Nitrobacter winogradskyi Nb-255: one gene and its partner. The protein of the gene in region 1 interacts with the protein of each later gene in a pairwise test. Links are inferred from orthologs where the notes say so. Each region holds a gene or a part of one and is shown in the gene's direction. Other genes may lie near its edges. The genes, in order: rpe and eno.

Evidence for each region.
Region 2: the proteins of rpe (region 1) and eno interact in binary tests that used the Escherichia coli proteins (3 or more experiments, as listed by UniProt). The link is inferred for Nitrobacter winogradskyi Nb-255 from one-to-one orthologs.

Annotation. Positions count from the first base shown.
Region 1 is NC_007406.1:2,406,104-2,416,368, forward strand. The notes cover bases 3,902-6,650. They hold rpe (ribulose-phosphate 3-epimerase), read left to right. Parts: upstream 3,902-4,799; coding sequence 4,800-5,501; downstream 5,502-6,650. Other genes in these bases: NWI_RS11560 (outer membrane beta-barrel protein), read right to left, coding at 3,902-4,581; NWI_RS11570 (TonB-dependent receptor plug domain-containing protein), read left to right, coding at 6,018-6,650. Outside these bases: NWI_RS11540 (branched-chain amino acid ABC transporter substrate-binding protein), read left to right, coding at 1-854; NWI_RS11545 (cytochrome c biogenesis CcdA family protein), read right to left, coding at 950-1,684; NWI_RS11550 (P1 family peptidase), read left to right, coding at 1,835-2,833; NWI_RS11555 (hypothetical protein), read left to right, coding at 3,018-3,275; more of NWI_RS11560, read right to left, coding at 3,379-3,901; more of NWI_RS11570, read left to right, coding at 6,651-8,096; NWI_RS11575 (peptidoglycan-binding domain-containing protein), read right to left, coding at 8,282-8,863; NWI_RS11580 (PAS domain-containing sensor histidine kinase), read right to left, coding at 8,886-10,265. UniProt on the Escherichia coli protein: Catalyzes the reversible epimerization of D-ribulose 5-phosphate to D-xylulose 5-phosphate.
Region 2 is NC_007406.1:1,993,068-2,003,421, reverse strand. What follows is about bases 1,613-4,450. They hold eno (phosphopyruvate hydratase), read left to right. Parts: upstream 1,613-2,310; coding sequence 2,311-3,591; downstream 3,592-4,450. Other genes in these bases: NWI_RS16475 (hypothetical protein), read right to left, coding at 4,391-4,450; queF (preQ(1) synthase), read right to left, coding at 1,613-1,848. In the rest of the region: NWI_RS09545 (MFS transporter), read left to right, coding at 1-523; NWI_RS09540 (hypothetical protein), read left to right, coding at 623-1,339; more of queF, read right to left, coding at 1,372-1,612; more of NWI_RS16475, read right to left, coding at 4,451-5,380; NWI_RS17615 (hypothetical protein), read left to right, coding at 5,379-5,603; NWI_RS17610 (hypothetical protein), read right to left, coding at 5,695-6,669; NWI_RS09515 (hypothetical protein), read right to left, coding at 6,834-7,508; NWI_RS09510 (hypothetical protein), read left to right, coding at 7,728-8,984; NWI_RS09505 (protein-S-isoprenylcysteine O-methyltransferase), read left to right, coding at 9,000-9,587; NWI_RS09500 (NADPH-dependent FMN reductase), read left to right, coding at 9,649-10,206; NWI_RS09495 (FtsB family cell division protein), read left to right, coding at 10,266-10,354. UniProt on the Escherichia coli protein: Catalyzes the reversible conversion of 2-phosphoglycerate (2-PG) into phosphoenolpyruvate (PEP). It is essential for the degradation of carbohydrates via glycolysis.

The DNA of each region.
Region 1 (10,265 bases):
TCGCAAGCCGGGGCATTCCGCTCGTCGCCGGACACTTCTGCTCGTCGTCGTCCATTCCGGCTTCAGAAGCCTACGCCGACGGAAATACACTACAGATCACACCGGCCACCACCAACCCGCTGTTCACGGAACGCAAGCTGTGGAACGTGCTGCGCGTCTGCGGCCGCGACGACCAGCAAGGCATCGTCGCCGCCGAATACATCGTCAAAAATTTCAAAGACAAGAACATCGCCATCCTCAACGACAAGACCACCTACGGCAAGGGACTCGCCGACGAAACCAAGAAGGCGCTGAACAAGGCCGGCTTTCAGGAGAAAATGTTCGAGTCCTACAACAAGGGCGACAAGGACTTTAACTCCATCGTCTCCCGCCTGAAGCGCGACAACATCGATCTGGTGTTCATCGGAGGCTATTATCAGGAAGCCGGACTGATCCTGCGGCAGATGCGTGATCAGGGACTCAAGACCATCATGATGGCGGGCGATGCGCTGAACGACAAGAAGTTTGCCTCCATCACCGGCCCGCTTGCCGAAGGAACGCTGTTCACCTTCGGTCCCGACCCGCGCAACAAGCCGACCGCCAAGGCAGTCGTCGAGAAATTCAAGGCCAGGGGCATCGATCCGGAAGGCTACACACTCTACACCTATGCGGCGATGCAGGTGTGGGCGCAGGGCGCAGCGAAAGCGGGCACCACGGACCCGATGAAGGTGATGAAAGCCATCAAGGCAGGCGCGTGGGATACCGTCCTCGGCAAGCTGGAATTCGATGCGAAGGGTGACATCAGGCAAATCGACTATGTCATTTACAAGTGGGACGACAAGGGCAACTACGCTGAAATCGACCCTGCTTTGTGAACTGAGGCGTTCCTTTCAGGTCCTTGCATCGTTCCCTCGAAAGCAGCGAAGAGCCATGCTCCGGTCGGAGAACAAGCGGCGACGGCCTCCTCCCGTCATCCGAAGTTCTGCAACGCCGGAAAGGTCTCCAGCAGCCAGATGCTGACGTTGGAGATCGTTCCGGTGAGGAATGCTACGCCGGTCAGCACCATCAGCACGCCGATTCCGCGCTCTATTTTGGTGAGATGGCGTTTCAGCCGGTTGAACAGCGAGGAAAACCTTTCAATCATGAGCGCCGCCAGCAGGAACGGAATGCCGAGCCCGGCTGAATATACCGCAAGCAGACCGGCTCCCTTTACGACGGTGGCCTCCGCCGCCGCCACCGATAGGATCGCCGCCAGGATCGGCCCGATGCATGGCGTCCACCCGAACGCGAAGGCGAGGCCCATCACATAGGCGCCCCATAACCCGACCGGCTTAGGGGCCGTGAGCCGCCCTTCGCGCATCAAGAAGCCGATCCGCGTCAGCCCTAGAAAGTGCAGGCCCATGATGATGATGACGATACCCGCGACAATCGACAACTCCGCCGACCAGGCCCGGATAAAACTGCCGACGAAGCTCGCACTGGCGCCAAGCGCGACGAAGACCGTGGAAAACCCGAACACGAACATCAAGGCGGCGAGCATCACGGCCCGCTTTGAGGTCTTGGCCGTCTCGTCGTGAGAAACGTGTTCGATGGTGGCGCCGGTAAGATAGATCAGGTAGGGCGGCACCAGCGGAAGGACGCAGGGCGACAGGAAACTGACAAGGCCCGCGACCATCGCGGCGGGAACGGAAACGTCGTGAATCATGCGGCTACTTGCCCTGCCATCGCCCCGCGATGCAAGAGCCTCGGTTCCTTCCGCGACATTTGTGATCAGACGTGATCGATTGACCCGGCCTCGCGACTGCCGTCATCTGACAGCAACCCTTTTCCATCCGCCCGCGAACGAGACTGAACCATGAAGAACCTCCTCACCGACATTTCCGGGGTCCGTGTCGGCCACGCCGACGACGCACGGCTGGCGTCAGGCGTGACGGCGGTGCTTTTCGACACCCCCGTGGTGGCGGCGATGGACGTGCGCGGCGGGGGGCCGGGCACCCGCGACAGCACCCTGCTCGATCCGGTCAACACGGTGGAGCGGATCGACGCGCTCGCGCTGTCAGGCGGCTCCGCTTTCGGAGTCGAGTCCGGCGGCGGCGTTCAGGCCTGGCTCGCCGAACAGGGGCGCGGCTTCGTGATCGGCGACGCGACCGTCCCGATTGTGCCCGGCGCGGTGGTGTTCGACCTCTTGAACGGTGGCGACAAGAAGTGGGGTCGTTTTGCGCCTTATCGCGATCTTGGCTACGCCGCCGCAGCGGCGGCGGGAGAAGATTTCGCGCTCGGCAGCACCGGCGCCGGACTCGGCGCGACGACCGCCAATCTGAAAGGCGGCATCGGCTCCGCTTCGGCGGCCACGCCCGGCGGCGTGAAAGTGGCGGCGCTCGCCGTGGTGAACGCCGTCGGCAGCGTCACAGTCGGAGATGGCCCCTGGTTCTGGGCGGTGCCATTTGAAACCGGCGACGAATATGGCGGACGCGGGCTGCCGCCGTCGTTCACGCCGGATATGCTGGCGATGCGATTGAAGGACGGCGCGACAGCGAAGGCCGGCGAGAATACCACGCTCGCCATCGTCGTCACCGATGCCGTGCTCACCAAGCCGCAGGCCAGGCGGCTCGCGATAATGTCACAAACCGGTTTCGCACGGGCGATTTATCCGGTTCACGCGCCGCTGGACGGCGATATCGTGTTCGCTGCCGCTACCGGAGACAAGCCCATCGATCCGTTCGTCGAATTGACCGAACTCGGAATGATTGCGGCCAACACGGTGGCTCGCGCGATCGCGCGTGGCGTCTATGAAGCAAAAGCACTTCCGTTTCCGGATGCATTGCCGGCATGGAAGGACCGGTTTGCGCGCTGACCGCAATCGAGGCGCATAGGTTTTTCTCCTGAGCAAAGCGGTATGTATTTAAAGTATAGTTGGTGTATTTACGTGGATTAATCGACGTATTTAAGGTTAGTTTTCAGTACAACTTGAAGTAGCGGTTTGACCGGCGGATGCTCTCCTGGTGCGCAGTATCGCGCATCTAACAAGGAGAACCGTCATGAAGAAAATTCTCGTTCTCGCCGCAGTCGTCAGCGCTTTCATGAGCGCGCCGGCTTTCGCCAACAAGGGCCAGGGGATCGGTATCGGAGCGAACGTGCTGACCGGCCGCGGCGGCGTGGTCGGACTGCTCAACGGACGTGGCGCGCTTGTCGTCAACACCGCGGTCACCACGGGCAAGAGCGGCGTGCTCGGCGCGGTGCTCGGCCGCAGCCTTTCTTCGGGCGGCTTGCTCGGCGGCGGATGCGGCTGCCACTAGCTATAGCGTTTTCGAGCGAAGTGGACACCGGTTCGCGTGAAGAAAACGCGTCCAAACAAAGATCCAGAGCTTCGCTTCTCATTCAATCAGAAGCGAGCGTGCTCTAGCTTGGTGGAAGGCGGACGGGGCATCCCCGTCCGCACGACGCCGGTGCGGCGGATGCGGCTTTGTTCGGCTCGGGCGGGGCCGCGGAGAAGCGCTTCGTGATCGACGACATCACCACGAGCCCGTTCGACTGATCACCCGAAATCAGCAAGCCTCTTGCATAGGCGACATCGATGCTGACGCTCAGGTCATGGTCAAAGTCGCGAATCGCGCCGACGCCGCAAGTGAGAGTCCGCGCACGAAAGGGCGAATCCAGATACTCGGAAATCGAATAGCCCACCGAGGCCGCCAGCGTCATCTTCGGCTCCCAATTCCACGAGACCCTCGCTGAATATGCGGTGTCGATGGTGATCGGCGAAATGGGAAACGTGGTTTCACTCGCGCGCCGCCATGCCGTGAGGTCAATTCCAAAAGGCGCCGCGCGCCAGCTTAAACTTGCATCGAACAGAATTCGATCGACATTGGTGAAATCGGGATCGTGCCACGTCCCGTACAACCGTGAAACGGAGCCAAAGGCGGTCACGGCATCGCCGCCATACTTGGCGAACAGAAACGGCTGCACCCTCTCATTGTCGCGACGATAGCCGAACACATCGAACTCCTGCAGGTAGCGCCGCGCCGACAGATTCACGGACGCGCCGATTTCGAACTTTCCGCTGACGAGGCTGACGCCGGGGATCAGCGTGCCCCGCAGATGCTGCTGAGGGTCGGGGAGAAAATCCTGAAAGATCGCGTTGGCCTGATTCAGGCTCGACCGTCCCCCCTCCGCCGTAGCGAACAGCTTGATCGGGCCGCGCCGGGATTCAGCCCTGACCGATTGGATCAATTCGGACGATCGCAGAGTGTAGCTGCTGACGTCGGCAATGGTCGATGTGGAATCCAGCCTCAGATCGTCATCACCGATCGAGCCGCGCAGGATCACCTTGCCGCCACGAGTGGGCGTTATCCGCTGCTGCGCATAGTGCATGGCGGTCGCTTCCGCCGCGACGCCTAGCGTGTAGCCATCGGTCTTCATGCCCGCGGCCAACGCCGTGTCGGCGGCGACGAACAGGCTGCCGCCGCCCTGACCGATCGCCAGCAGCGGATTGGTGTCGAATCCGCCGCGCAGCCGGAACGAAGCCGTGAAATCGTTTTCGGCGCAGGCGTGGGAGCCGGCAAGGCCGAGGCAGCCGGCGAGTAGAAATACTTTCGGTATATGCATACGGCCCCGTATTACTTCGAAACAAGGACCGAATACTTGTTGTGTATGGTTATCGGATCATGAAAATCAGCGCCGACTGCGCAATGATGCGGATGCGGCGAACCCAAGACTACCGCTCATAAAGACGACCGCCGAAAACACGACCGCGCATTGCTCCGGGGCGCGGCTCATGTTACGCGGGGCTCTCTCAAGCTCCGCTGATATTTCCGGAAACGTTCATGTCCCAGACTTTTGCGCCGCGTCCTCTCGTCATCGCACCGTCGATCCTGGCCTCGGACTTCTCGAAGCTTGGCGATGAGGTTCGCGCCGTCGATCAGGGGGGGGCCGAGTGGATCCACCTCGACGTGATGGACGGCCATTTCGTGCCGAACATCTCCTATGGGCCCGATGTCATCAAGGCGATGCGTCCGCACAGCAAGAAGATCTTCGATGCCCATTTGATGATCTCGCCATGCGATCCGTACCTCGAAGCCTTCGCCAAGGCAGGTTGCGACCACATCACGGTTCACGTCGAAGCGGGACCGCACCTGCATCGCTCGCTGCAAGCCATTCGCAACCTCGGCAAGAAGGCGGGGGTCACGCTCAATCCCGGAACGCCATTGTCCACCGTCGAATACGTGCTCGACATGGTCGACCTGGTGCTGGTGATGTCGGTCAACCCCGGTTTCGGAGGCCAGAAGTTCATCTCCTCTGCGGTCGACAAGATTCGGGATTTGCGCGCGATGATCGGGGGACGGCCGATCGACATCGAGGTCGACGGCGGGGTCGGACCCGACGTCGCGGGTGATCTGGCCGCCGCCGGCGCCAACGCCTTCGTGGCGGGCTCCGCGGTGTTCAAGGGCGGCACGATGGAATCCTACAAGGCCAACATGGACGCGATCCGCAATGCCGCCGCCGCGGCGCGCGGCGAAATAGTCTGACGCAAGCGCGGTCGCCAACCGCCTACAGTTCTGTCAGGCCGCACGCGTTTTCTTCACGCGAACCGGTATCCATCCTCGGGCCAAGCCCGAGGACATGCTTCGCTCGAAAGCGCTCCTGCTGCGGATATGCAACGCCACGGGGAAAAGCCGGAACTCGATCGCCCCGTCGATTGACATCGACTTTGTTCCCCCCCAAACAGATCGGCGACGGTTCTCCCTTGGGAGATCAAAAGGGAACGTGGTGCGGGATCATCCTAACACCGGGATCATTCCAACGCCACGGCTGCCCCCGCAACTGTAAGCGGCGAATCTGCGTCACACGCCACTGGGACATCTCGGCCCCGGGAAGGCGACGTCAGGTAACGACCCGCGAGCCAGGAGACCTGCCGTCAACCCGTGGTCACACGCGAAGATGTCAGTCGGGGACTACAGACATCCGCTTCATCGGCGCCGCGCAGGCTCCTGTGAAACCTCGTTCGCTGTGACGTGCCACCGACGTCCAGCCGAGGTTTTCTTATGTCCGCCGCCTTCGTGTCCGGAGCTTATCGCAGAAGCCTGCTTGCTTCCGCCCTCCTCGCCTCGCTGGGATCGATCGGCCTGAATACGCCCACAAGCGCGCAGCAATCCGCCTCTCCCAACCTGCTGCCTCCGATCCGGATCGCGCCACCCCCGGATCGAGCGATGGCGCCCGCACACCGCACGACTTCGCGATCACGCCGTGTCGTCCGCCCCGCTCCCCGGCAAACTCCTGTCGCTGAGACTCATGTTCCGGGCACGATGGGTTCGACCGTAGTCAGCCCCACGGGAGTGGTGACGCCCGCGGGCCAGCTGGCCAGCTCCATCACCGTCGTCACCGAGCAGGATATCCAGACCCAGCAACACCGCAGCGTTCCGGATATCCTCAGGACGGCTCCCGGCCTGAATGTGGTGCAAGCCGGCGGACCTGGCGCCCAGACCTCGATCTTCATGCGAGGCACGAACGCCAACCACACCAAGGTGATGCTCGACGGAATCGACATCGGCGATCCCGCCAACTCGAATGGCGCGTTCGACTATGCGCACCTTCTCACGGCGGACATCCAGCAGATGGAAATCCTCCGGGGCCCGCAGAGCGGACTCTACGGCTCCGACGCGATCGGCGGCGTCATCTCCATCATCACGAAAAAGGGCGAAGGTCCGGCGCGGGTCACCGGCTCACTCGAGTCCGGCTCGTTCAAAACCTTCAACCAGACGCTCGGACTGAGCGGCGCCGAACGGAACTTCAACTACGCGGTCAACGTCGCCCATCTCCATGCCGGAGACGTTCCGGTCACGCCGCCCGAGCTTCTGCCGCCGGGGCGGCAGGCGATCGGCAACAACTATGACAACATGACTTACTCGACCAAGCTCGGAGTCGATCTCAATGAGTATCTGACCGTCAATTCGGTGGTCCGCTATACCGACTCGACGCTGCTGTTCACGGGCGACGGCGGATTTCCAAGCACTCCCAACGCCAGCCAGAGCACGCACGCCGTCCAGCAACTCTTCAACCGTCAGGAGGCCGTGTGGTCGCTGTTCGACGGACGCGTCCAGAGCTTCTTCGGTCTCAATTTCACGAACAGCAGAGCCTATGACGTGGGTCCGGGCGACCCGGCCGCGACGATCACCACGGGAGAACGCCTCAAATTCGACTGGCGCACCGTGACCGAGATTACGCGAGACAACCATCTGATCGTCGGCGCCGAGCATCAGACCGATCGCATGGACACCGCCGATTTTGCCGCCAGGAACGGCAACAAGGCAGGTTTCGTGCAGTTGCAATCGGCTTTCGCGGACCGCTTTTTCCTGGTGGCCAATGTCCGCCAGGATTCCAACGACCTGTTCGGCGGCCGCATGACTTACCGGATTGCGCCGGCGGTCATTGTTCCCGTTACCGAAACCAAGCTGAAAGCAAGCTACGGCACGGGATTCAAGGCGCCCTCGCTGAGCCAGTTGTTCCGGGATTATCCGACCTTCAATTTCTTCGCCAATCCCAACCTGCAACCGGAAGACAGCCGGGGCTTCGACGCCGGTTTCGAGCAACCTTTGTTCAACGACCGCGTGCGTTTCGGCTCGACCTACTTCCGAAACGACATCACCAACCTGATCGACTACAATTCCACGTTCACCTCACTGGTGAACGTGAACAGCGCGACGACCGAGGGCACCGAGACTTTCGTCGCGGCGCAGATCACCGAACGTTTCGGAATCCGCGCGGATTACACCTTCATCCGCGCCGTCAATGCCGCCACCGGCATGCAACTGCTGCGCCGGCCCAAGGAGAAATGGAGCGCAACCGCGACCTGGCTTCCGCTTGATGCGTTGACGTTGTCGGCAACTTTGGTCCGGGTCAACGACTGGCTCGATGTCACCCGCGACGGGATGGCATCCGGAATCACGGTGCCCGGCTATACGCTGGTGAACTTGCGCGGCGACTACGCACTCAGCGACCAGGTCAAGGTATTCGGACGGATCGATAATCTCCTGGACTTCCGCTACCAGAATCCGACCGGATTCCTCGCGCCGGGCCTCGCGGTTTTCGGCGGCATCCGGGTGGCCAGTTACGGAGTGCGATAGCGCTCGAAGGCCGCTAGAGCATTTTCCGGCGAAGTGGAAACCGGTTCGCGTGAAGAAAACGCGTCAAAACAACAATCTAGAGCTTCGCTTCTGATTCAATCAGAAGCGAAAAGGCTCTAGAGCCAAATCCCGAAAGCCTGCTTCCTCTTTATGCTGGCGCCGACCCTTCGGGTCGGGATCATGCCCTAATTGATCGGCCGCCCGGTCAAGGCAGAAAGCTCGCGCACGAGGCGGTCCGACATCTGTCCGGTCACCGGCATCCGGCGCGCCTGCTCGAATTTCCGGATCGCGGCCTGGGTTTCGGTCCCGACCGTTCCTGTCGGCTTCAATTGACCAAAGCCATATTCCGTCAACGCCCGCTGCACGGCGGCGATGCGGCGATTCGCATTGATGATGTCGGCAACGGGATCGCTATGCGGCCCGGCCTGTTGGACGGGATTGCCGGGCGCATTCGCCGCTCTCGCGCGCGGTTCGGCCCGTCCCGTCTCATCCGCCTCGACCGGGCGAGGCCGCGGCAACGGATTGCCCTGCTGCACCGCGTTGCCCTGCCGCGCCGGAGAAATCGTAACAGCCGATCCGAATATCGGCGACGGATGATGGCCGGCCTGCATGAACATGGCGTTGGCGATGATCGCGCCGGCGGCGGCAAAAGCCATGCCCCCCGCGACCAGATCTTTCGGGCTGTGCATGAGGATGCGCATCGCCAGACCACGCTCCTCGTCAGCCCCGCTCTTTCCGGTCGCCACGCCGCGACGGCGTGGCCGCATCCCATCCTCTCCAACAACTTTTCTAGGCACTCTTCCTCACCCGATAACCCTGGTCCTGCTTGCCGGAGCGGGAGGCCGGCGTCAGCGTGGCGATGTTGTTCGATGGCGGCTCCGCGGCGGGCATGAGCGTCAGCGGCAACATCACGGTGACCGTGGTCCCCTCTTCCACCTTGCTCTGCACGTCGATCTCGCCCCCATGCAACCCGACGAGACTCTTGACGATCGACAGCCCGAGCCCGGTCCCTTCATGGCGGCGCTGGTAGGTTTTTCCAGCCTGGAAGAAAGGGTCGCCGATCCGCTTGAGATCTTCCTGCGCGATGCCGACGCCGTTGTCCACCACGCGCAGCACCATGCGCGCTCCCTCGACGCGGGCCGAGATCGTGACGCGGCCGCCACGCTCGGTGAACTTGATCGCGTTCGACACCAGATTCAGAACGATCTGCCGGAACGCGCGCGGATCGCCGACCATCTGCGGCAGATTCTCCGGAACACGCGTGACCAGTTCGATGTCGTTGTCGCGCGCCTTGAGCGCGAGCAGATTGCTGCCGCTGAGCAGCACCTCGCGCGGCGCGAACGGCTCGGGCAATATCTCGAAGCTTCCGGATTCCATTTTCGACATGTCGAGAATGCTGTTGACCACCGATAGCAGATGCTGGCCGGAATCGTTGATGAGCTGGGCATACTCCTTGCGGCGCGTTGCATCGAGCGGCAGGGTCGCCTCCTGGACGATCATGTCCGAAAATCCGATGATCGCATTGAGAGGCGTGCGCAGTTCGTGGCTCATGGTCGCGAGAAATCGCGTCTTGGCGGCGTCAGCGCGCTCGGCCGCGGTTCGCGCCAGATCCAGCGCGTGCTCCTGCTGCTTCCTGTCGGTAACGTCCCGCATCACCGCGACGACTTCGGGTTCGGCCGGAGAGGACGGCTCAAGCGGCTGACACCGCATCTCCACCCATATGAAATTCCCGGAAGGGTGCCCCTCGAATTCTGCATCGGACGCGGCGTCGCGCCTGAGCCTGAATTCGACGCTCTGCGCGCCCTTGCCGAGCGCAGCCGCCGCGAGCGCGGTGAGATAGGCCGGACGATCGGCGACATGGACCCGGTCGAACAGACCATGGCCCTGCAACTCCGATACTGGCACGCCGAGCAGAGATTCCGCGGCCGGCGAAATGAACTGCACGGCTCCGTTGCGCCTGTGACGCGAAATCACGTCGCACATGTGGCGCGCCAGCAGGCGATAGCGGTTTTCCTCGACGTTCAGCATCGAGGCGCTGGTGCGCATCAAGGTCTCGCTGCCGAACGCGACGCCCGCAGCATAGATCAGGGCGGACGCAACGCCGAACATCATGAAACCGCCATGCGCCGCAACGCCGGCATCGGGCGGCGGAACATCGAGATAACTCAT
Region 2 (10,354 bases), 410 kb from region 1 along the record:
TTCGGCCGTTTTTATCGAAGGCTGCTGCGTGCTCGGGCTGTTTCCCTACGTCGCGGCGTTCCTGTTCGAACTCGGTGAAACCCGGCTGTCGATCGCGGGCATCGTCATCGCCGGCTTTGCCGTCGGCGGCCTGTTCTACACCATGACGGTGTCACGGTTTCTGGTGCTGCTCGGCGTTCGCGGCATGATGATTTCCGGGGCCTTGCTGGTGGCGGCGCAGATCGTGGCGGTCGGCCTGGGCCCGGACTGGCGCATCCAGCTTCTCAGCTTCGTTGCGATGGGCTGGGGGTTCTACATGCTGCACGGCTGCCTTCAGGTGTTCGCAAGCCAATTGTCCGAGCAGGCGCGGGCGACCGCGCTGTCGCTGCATTCGTTTTTCTTCTACATGGGGCAGACGGCAGGCCCCGTCGCCTATGGCCTGAGCCTTTCATGGGTCGGAAAATTTCCCACGCTCGCTGTGAATGCCCTCGTCATCGCGATTCTCGGATTGGTCTGCGCGCGGCTGCTGGCCGCGAAGGCGTGATCGCGGGCCGTAACTTTCGATCCGCCAAGAAAAGCCCTTAGGAGGATGGTAACCATACCAAACGGATAATCTCTCACAGATTTGTGGAGATAACTGACAATGATGTTACGTGGATTGTTAGGTTTGGTAACCCTCGTGACAATCGCTTCTCCTTTATCTGCCCTCGCGGCTGAGCCAGGCTTCTTCGCCGGGCTGGATGTGTCGGGGGGAGCGGCATTCGGATCGTCCAGCACGGTTAATGGCGGCGCGCCCTTTGCCGGAGGCGGTGTCGTCGGCAACGTGAAACTGGGCAACTTCGTGGGCGGCGGCGGTCATGTCGGCTATCGGTTTGATTCAGCCATGTCGGCTTTCGTCAGCTACCAGCATGGCCAGGGAGGTATTGGCTGGGATGCGAATTTCCCGCTGTACGGGGCTTCATCAAGGTTCGACGGCACCGCGATCAGCAACGCGATCCTGGGCAATGTTGCGTATGAGATTCCCCTGACGGATGTGATCTCCATGAGAACCACGGCGGGTCTCGGCATAACATTCAATACACTGTCCCGAGTGATCGAGACCAATAAGGCGACTGGGATTTTCCTCGCCGATCTGGCCACCCACACCAGGACCGGTACCGCCGCCCAGGTCGGGCTCGGATTCCGGTACAAGATCGCGCCCAGTGCTGAGGTGGGACTGGACGGCCTGGTCGCCTACGCCGGTGGGTTTGAAACGGGTAGCGCAAGAAGCGGTAATCTGGGAATCACCAGTATCAATCCCTACAGGATCGACGATGTCTGGCGCGCGAGTCTCAGTGCTTCGCTAACGATCGGTTTCTGACGGCAGCGGCATGCGCGGGTGGCGCGCGCCTTTCAGCCCCGGCCTCGGTAAGATGGCACATCCTGATCGGGAATCCAGACACCCCTGGGCGCTGCTCCGGTCTGCCAGAACACATCAATGGGAATACCGCCGCGCGGAAACCAGTAGCCGCCGATACGCAGCCATTTCGGTTTGATCGCGGCGACGATGCGCTTGCCGATCGCCACAGTGCAATCCTCGTGGAAGGCCCCGTGATTGCGAAAACTGGCGAGATACAGCTTGAGCGATTTTGATTCCAGCAGCCAGGACCCCGGCACATAGTCGATGACCAAATGGGCAAAATCCGGCTGGCCGGTGACCGGGCACAGCGCGGTGAATTCCGGCGCCGTGAACCGCGCGACGTAGTTGGTGCCCTTCTGTGGATTGGGCACGCGGTCGAGTTTTGCCTGCTCCGGAGAATCAGGCCACGCCACGGCGCGGCCAAGCTGCAAAGGCGAGGATTTCGGCGAAGAGGGGGGCTTTCTGGGCATGATCGTCTCTGTCCAAGCGGGGTCGGCCAAGTGGAAGCCGATTTTAGATCAGAATCATGAAGCCCCGCTTTTGATTTGGTCGGAAGCGGAAAGGCTCTCGTCATGAGAGAGTCATGATTCATAGCCTTTCCCACCCACAAGCATTGCTGTAGAAGCAGCGCAAAATCTAGTGTGGTTCAGATGTTCGCTTCATTGCCCCATCGAGTCCGTCAAGCGAACTTCTCAACCTAAACCACACTGGAATCATAAAGTTGCTAGTGTCTCTTTGATTCCGAAGTTCGCATCAGAGGTTGCGGCAAGGGTATGCGAACGTCGGAATCGGGACACTAAAGCGGGATGAGGAAAAGCAGGTAACGGTTTTCTGCCCGCGTCCCGCTTCTCAGAATATTTGGAATCGATCACGTTGATGGTTCTGGACCGGTTCGATCCAACCATCGTGATCCAGTGACTCAAGAGGTTCTTATGACTGCCATCGTAGACATCATCGGCCGCGAAATTCTCGACAGCCGCGGCAACCCGACCGTCGAGGTCGACGTGGTGCTCGAAGATGGCGCGATGGGCCGGGCCGCGGTGCCGTCCGGGGCTTCGACCGGCGCTTATGAGGCGGTCGAACTGCGCGACGGCGACAATAGCCGCTATCACGGCAAGGGTGTCCGAAAAGCGGTGGACGCCGTGAACGGTGAAATCTTCGATGCGATCGGGGGCATGGACGCCGAGCAGCAGGCGCAGATCGACGAGACCCTGATCGAGCTTGACGGGACCGCGAACAAGGGCCGGCTCGGAGCCAATGCGATTTTGGGCGTATCCCTGGCGCTCGCCAGGGCGGCGGCGGATTCCCTCGACATTCCGCTGTACCGTTACGTCGGCGGCGTCACGGCGCGGACGCTTCCGGTGCCGATGATGAATATCGTCAACGGCGGCGTGCATGCCGATAATCCGATCGACTTCCAGGAATTCATGATCATGCCGGTCGGCGTCCAGACGTTCTCGGACGCACTGCGCTGCGGATCGGAAATCTTTCACACCCTGAGGTCCGAACTGAAGAAGGCCGGCCACAACACCAACGTCGGCGATGAGGGTGGTTTTGCGCCGGACCTGCCGTCGGCCGGTGCGGCGCTCGATTTCATCATGGGCGCGATCGTCAAGGCCGGCTACAGGCCGGGCGACGACGTGGCGCTGGCGCTCGATCCGGCGTCCACCGAATTCTTCAAGGACGGTAAGTACGTTTACGGGGGCGAGGGCAAGACCCGTTCGATCGAGGAACAGGCACAATATCTCGCCAAGCTGGCCTCGGACTATCCGATCGTCTCGATCGAGGACGGCATGGCCGAGGATGATTTCGAGGGCTGGAAGCTCGTCACCGACATGATCGGCAAGACCTGCCAGCTTGTCGGCGACGACCTGTTCGTCACCAACGTGACGCGGCTCGCCGATGGCATCCGGAATGGCCGCGCCAATTCCATCCTCATCAAGGTTAACCAGATCGGCACGCTGACCGAGACGCTTGCCGCCGTCGAGATGGCGTACAAGGCCGGCTATACCGCCGTCATGTCGCATCGCTCGGGGGAGACCGAAGACTCCACCATCGCCGACCTCGCGGTCGCCACCAATTGCGGACAGATCAAGACCGGATCGCTGTCGCGTTCGGACCGCGCCGCCAAGTACAATCAGTTGCTGCGCATCGAGCAGCAGCTTGGCGCCCAGGCGAAGTACGCGGGCCGTGCCGCGCTCAAGGCTGTTTAGAGTATTTTCCGGCGAAGTGGATACCGGTTCGCCGCAAGAAAATGCGCCCGAACAATAATTTCCACGGCATGGTCCGATTCAACTTGATCGGATCATGCTTATGGCCAGCTCTCGAATCGAGGGGACACGCCGGCGCGGAGTTTCTCACCACGCGTATCGCAGCGTTCCCTTGCCGGCGTAGCTGGATAAGTTGTCGGAGAACTCGCCCTCGAAGTTCGCGGCAAGCGCGAAGCCGTTGCGCCAGTTGATTTCGGCTCCGGCGGCACCAGCGCGGCATCGGGCGCCATCGCCGCGCCGCTGACGAGGAATCCGGTGCCCGGCAGCGACTGGAACGTCGCCGCCACATCACGCGCTGTGTTGAAGTTGCGCGCCCACGCCGCGCGGCCGCGCCACGTCAGCAGCGCATCAGCCATCACCGTGGTGCGATCGAGCCGCAGGCCCAGTTCGCTCCGGGGCGCGGAGACGTTGCGCGCCACATAGCCGAGCGCGAAGCTGTCGATCGCGCCGTTGCCCTGTTCGAGATAGGACGGCAGCCGATAGCTGATAGCCTGGGCTGCGGCATAGGGCGTCACGCCCGCCAATGCTGTCTCGACGCGCCAGCCTGCCTCGATGCGCCCGGAGAACACGCTGGCCTTGTAGGCGCCGCGTAGCCGCTCGCCGGTCGGTGCCACGCGCTCGGTGGAAACGTTGTGTCAGCCGTAGGCGAAGGCCCCGGTCAGGTAGCCTGCATAGCCCAGGGCCTGGCGGGAGAACACGCCGGCCTGGAACAGGTCGGAGCGTCCGGAGCCAAGTCCGTCGCTCAGGCCGAACGAGGTGCCGCCGCCGCCGAGCGCAAAGCCGAGCGATGTGCCCGGCGAAGGCGTGTAGGCCGCGCCGCCCATGCCGCCGTAAACATGACTGGTCGCGTCATGGCTCCCGATCGCGGCGTTGCCGCCGATCCGCCGTAGCCGCTGCCGAACGTGCGCCAGCGCGGTTCGAAGACTGGAGCGGAAAGCGGCGGCGCCTTGACGGAGAGCGATGCGAACGCGTCGCGCAGTCTGCTTTCGTGTGGCGTTGCCGCGTAACCCATCGCCTGCGAAGACGGGGGCGGGGGAGCCGCGCCTTGCGCGCCTGTCGTGAACGGATCGGTTAGCGCGTTGAGGAACAGGGTTTGCGCGTTGAACGCCGCCTGCGATGCGCCGGTCGCGATCTCGCCCGAGGCTTGCGACAGTCCGCGCGGGGTCAATGCGCCGAAGCTCAGCGGAATGCCGCCGGTGTTGCTGAAAAAGTTCTCCAGCGTGGCGGCGACGTTCTGTTGATTGCGGTTGAGGCCGTTGCCGTATTGAGGTGGTTTGTAATCGAGCGCGAGGTCCAGATACGCGTTGTTGCCGTCGGTCGCGAGCGCGCTCTTGAAGTTGGCCGGCAGGTTGGTGTTCACCGGCCCGGAGAACGAGCCGTTCACGCCGCCGCCGGCGGTGAGGATGGTGTAGCGCTTCTCGACGTAGCTGCCGGGTGCGAACCGCGCCTGAACAGTGGCTCCGCCCAGCGTTGCCGTGCCGGTGACGTAAGTGAAGTCGCTGTTCGCCGGCGACACCTCGACCATGTAGGTCGATGCCGAGGTGAACACCAGATCGCCGGCCACCGTCAGCGTGCCGATCGAATTGCCGGGCGACAGCGTGCCGCCGTTAACGAGGGTGTTGCCCACCGTACCGCCGCCGCCAAGCGTTTCGCCAGCGTTCACCGTCGTCAGCGACGACGACGCGGTCGAACCGTTCACCAACAGCGTGCCGTCGTTGACGGTGAGGGGCATGGCCGAGCTGCTGGTGCCCGTCAGCGTCCAGATCGAGGAGCCCGTCTTCTCGAAGCCGGTGAAACCGGCATACTCATCCGTCATGCCGGCGGTGGCGGTATCGACCACCTTCGAAACGTCGAAGCTGCCGCTCGACGCGCCGCCGAGCGCCAGGATGTTGCTGGCGCCGCCCGGCGCGACCACGACGCTGCCGAGCGTGCTCGATCCCGCCTACATCTCGTAACGATTGCCGCTACCCGAGAGCGCGACCGCGGCCACACGCATCGATCCATCGTTCTGCGTCCCGCCAATGATCGACCCGGCGTTGACGATGCTCAGGTTCGATCCGGCGATGCCAACTCCGCCGGCTCCTGTTTGGCGGATGGTACCAAAACATCCCATCCTCGGACCCCGCCGTTGCCGCCTGAGATTGTTCCTGTGTTTATGATGGAGGTTGCGTTCGCGACGATCCCGGCGCCGCCATCGCCGCCGTCTCCTTCAGTGCTGTTGATTCTCATGACGCCAGGGGCGCCATGGCCGCCGTCACCGCCGCGAATGACACCATGATTCGACAGCGATGCGCCCGCATGAAGCAACAATGCGGCTCCGCCGTCTCCGCCACTGCCAGCAGTATACGCTGCGTTGTGATTGAGAATTGCGAACCGTCCTCCATAACCTCCACCGCCGCCCTCTATCGTGCCCGAAACAATTGTCAACGCCGCGCCGGGGGCGCCGATATAAACGCCGTCGCCGCCGTCGCCGCCATTGCCGCCCTGAAGGGTTCCGGAACCGAGATCGAACAGAAATGCCGTGCCGATAAGATCGACGACGCCATAACCGCCGGCTCCGCCGCCGCCACCGTGTTCCCCGAGCGAACGTCCTCCCTCACCGCCATGGCCGCCCCGAAACCCCGTGGTGATGGCTACCGAACCTCCGGCTGCGATAAAGCCGTTCCCGCCGCCGCCGCCGCTGCCGGCGACACCAGGCGTTGCGGTCATGTTGCCATCGCCACCCTGTCCGCCGTCGGCTTGATCGGCGTCAAGACCGGCCGTGCCGCCTGACTGCCCGGTGACGGAGTTGCCGCCTGCCGCGCCCGCGCCGCCGCCGCCCCCGGCGCCACCATTCGCAACAGTGCCGTTCTCTTCCGCGATTCCGAAACCTCCGCCGGCCGCGGCGGGTGTTCCCGCGGCTGTTCCGCCGTCACCGCCGAAGGATTGGGCGAAGGCCGGTGCGCTATCGGCGGCGACCGCAAGTGTCAGCAGCGCCGTGGATAGAAAAGCGGCGCGCGCTGCGCTGGCCGAACGTGGCATATTGACCCCCAAATAAACCGCCAAATGGTGCGACCCAGCACTTATCGCGTTTCCGAATGAATATGTCCGCGGGCTTGACCCGAGGATGAATAATGATCCGCATGACGAAAACGCGTCAAAACACCAATCTCAAACTTACTTTCGATTCAATCAGCTAAGGGATCTCAGCGCGCGGGCGCTTCCGAGACTTGATCGTGCTCGGCAGGCCGTTTGATGCGAGGAGCGCCTCGTCCGACTGCCTGGAGCACGGCGGCGATTGCCTTGCGATGAAGCTCGTCGGCCTTGTCGATCTCGAAATGACCGTGCTTGCCGCTCTCATCGAGGTTGGACAGGCGGCCGCGAAACTTTTTGCCGGGCTCCACGGGACGTCCCCAGTCGGTCGGCACGTAAAAATTGATGATTCGGCGGACATTGGGCGGAACCCGGTCCGGCTGCGTCGGATCGAAGTTCACGATCAGCGCCACGGGAATCCTGTCCTGGTTCAGCTTGTGCGCCAGGGAGATTGTCGTATCCGCGCCATATGAATGGCCCATCAGAATGATCGGCTCGCGATTGCCGGCGCGAAAATCAGCGGTAATGCTGTCGGCGAGCGAGGACCACGACGTATAGGACACGGCTTCGGCCTTTACGCCGACTTTCCGGAGCTTTGCGGCCAGATCGTCCATGCCGAGCGAAAATACGTTGAACAGACCCCGCATCAGATACACATGACCCGGCCTGTGAGGCGTAGAGGATCGCGCAAGGGCGGAGGTTGTCAGGAATCCGCCGAGCGCGAACAGGATAAGACCTCCGATCCCGGCACGCAGGCCACGTTGAGCAGGCGGAAAACCAGTCGGCATCGATAAGTTCCATATGAATCTCTTAGACGTTTAGTATTTGCGCCCTCGCATTCTCTCGTCAATTGTGTAACCGGGAATCCTGTGCGTTGTGACTGAATTGTCACAGCTGAACTTGTTTTCCAGGGAAGTATTCGAGGTCGAAGTTGGGTATCGTGTTTGGGGACGGGGAGAATCGACATCGCTTCCTTCTTGAAAATAGATGCCCACGGAAGTGACGGAATGATCGCGCGGCGGCATGTGTTTCATATCGGCGGTTACGATCCTATTTCGCCGGCGCAGCAAGTGAGCCGCCTCGCGCGATCGCTGTCGGTTTTCCAGCGCACCTGGGGCGTGAGGGCCGGGATCGTGAGCGCGATCGACGCGACGCCGGTGAGCGCGTCCTGGATCGTCGAGGCGTCCGGGCCTAACTGGAGCACGCGCACGTCCTATGAAATGCTGCGGTGGGACGATCTGATCCTTGAAGATCATGCGCGCGGGATGTGGTCGCGCCTATGGCGGAGCTTCGTCACGCTGGTCGATTTCATCGTGACCGGTACGCTGTTCCGTTTCATGTACGCGAACTGGAAGTATGCCGGCTTCTTTCTGTTTCCGTATCTGTGCGTCGCGGGGTTCATCGGATGCGGAGTGGCGGCCGGATATGGCCTGGTCAGGCTCACGGGCGTGAGCGGATTCCCGGCGGGCGTGCTCGGGGCGGCGACGGCCGTGGGCGTCGGTGCTGGCTTGTTGCGCCTGCTGGGCTCGCGGCGTCCGATCAACCATGTGTTCGACGACTGGATCTTTTCGCGCGAGTTTGTATACGGGCGGCGGCCGCGAATGGATGCCCGGATCGACCGGTTCGCGGAGCGGATACTTGACCGGGTGCGTAACGCCGATGTCGATGAGGTCGTCATCATCGGTCACTGCCTCGGCGCCGCATTGGTCATGGACGCGGTGGCGCGCGCGCTCAAGCGGGATCCCGAACTTGCGGGGCGTGGCCGTTCCTTGTGTATTCTGACCGTCGGCTCCACCATCGCGAAATTCTCGCTGCATCCGCGCGGCGAGCACATTCGTCAGGCCGCGCAAGCCGTTGCCGGAGAGATGCGAATTCCGTGGACCGAGTATCACGCCCGCGACGACGCCATCAGTTTCTATCGCTTCGATCCGGTCATGTTAAAGCGCGTCAGCCGCGAGCGCTCCGGCGGGCGTCCGGATATCCGCCGCGTCCAGTTGCACGACATGATGGACAGGGCTAGCTTCCGGCGTCACCGGTTCAATTTCATGCTGTTGCACTATAAATTTCTGATGGGAAACAGCGTGCGCGCCAACTACGACTATTGCCTGATCATTTGCGGTCCGCTGCCGTTCGAGGAGATCACGTCGCCCCGCGGCGGCGTCGATCGTTTCGGAGAGGATGGGGCGCTCCTGCAACGCGCATCCTCCGGGACGGCCGCTGCCGCGAGCAGGTCGGCGGACGCCGCCGTCGCCGGCGTCGCTTAAGCACGGCGGCGGCTGATGTCCTCGATCACCCTCGGACAGACGATATGGCTTATCGGTCTCGTCGCCTGGTTCATTATTCGCTATCCCTATGCTCGGCGTGCGCGGGGTACCGCGACGTTGCGGCGTGACGGCACCTTGCGTGAGCGCCTGCTTCTAGCGGCGGCCTTTGCCGGACTGTTTGTGATTCCGATGGTGAATCTCGCGACGGGATGGCCGCGCGCTTTCGCTTACGATCCGGGTTACGGTCTCGTCGTACTCGGCAGCCTGCTGTTCGCGTTCTCGCTCTGGCTGTTCCGCCGGTCGCACAAGGATCTCGGCCGGCAATGGTCGGCCTCACTGGAAGTGCGTGAGGGGCATCGGGTCGTTCGCTCCGGGGTGTACCGATCGATCCGTCATCCGATGTACGCTTCATTCTGGCTGTGGGCGCTCGCGCAAGCCTGCCTGCTGCCGAACGTCGTCGCCGCCTTCAGCGGCGTCGCCGCCGTGGCGCTGCTGTTCTTCGCACGCGTGCGCTTCGAGGAGCAGATGATGATCGAGACGTTCGGGGAAGACTATCGCCGCTACATGCAGCAAACTCACCGCATCATTCCCGGCGTGTATTGACCGGAGATCGAGAGCGCGGATTCAGCCGGCCATGAGGGCCGCGCAACCATAGGATCTTTTCATGGCATCCCAACTGAACACCGCCGTCATCGTCGGCAGCCTTCGCAAGGAGTCGTTTTCGCTGAAGCTCGCCAGGGCGTTGACGGCGCTCGCGCCGCCGTCGCTTCAGCTTGATGTCGTCACGCTGAATGGATTGTCTCTCTACAATCAGGATCTGGACGCGACGCCGCCGGCGGACTGGGTGGATTTTCGCGATCGTGTCAGGAAAGCTGACGCCGTCCTGTTCGTGACGCCCGAATACAATCGGTCCGTTCCCGGCGTGCTGAAAAACGCCATCGACGTCGGATCGCGTCCCTATGGTCAGAGCGTTTTCAACGGCAAGCCCGGCGGGGTGATCAGCAATTCGCCGGGCGCTCTGGGCGGGTTCGGCGCCAATCATCATCTGCGCCAGTCGCTGGTTTTTCTCAACGTTTCGGTCTTGCAGCAGCCGGAAGCCTATATCGGCGGCATCGGCGATGCGTTCGATGAGAAGGGAGAACTCGTCAAGACCTCGCTGCGCGAGTTTCTCGAGGCCTACATCAAGACTTTCGCCGCCTGGGTGGCGCGGCATCAACAGTAGCAACCGGGGCCAGTGAGTTTGTTAGCGAAGCATTAACCGGACCGTCGCATCGTCGGGCCATGGTCTCACGCTCACGCCTCCGATCGCTGCTCACCGGCCTCGCTCTCTATGCGATGGCCGCCATGATCGTCGGCTATTTCGGCGTCAA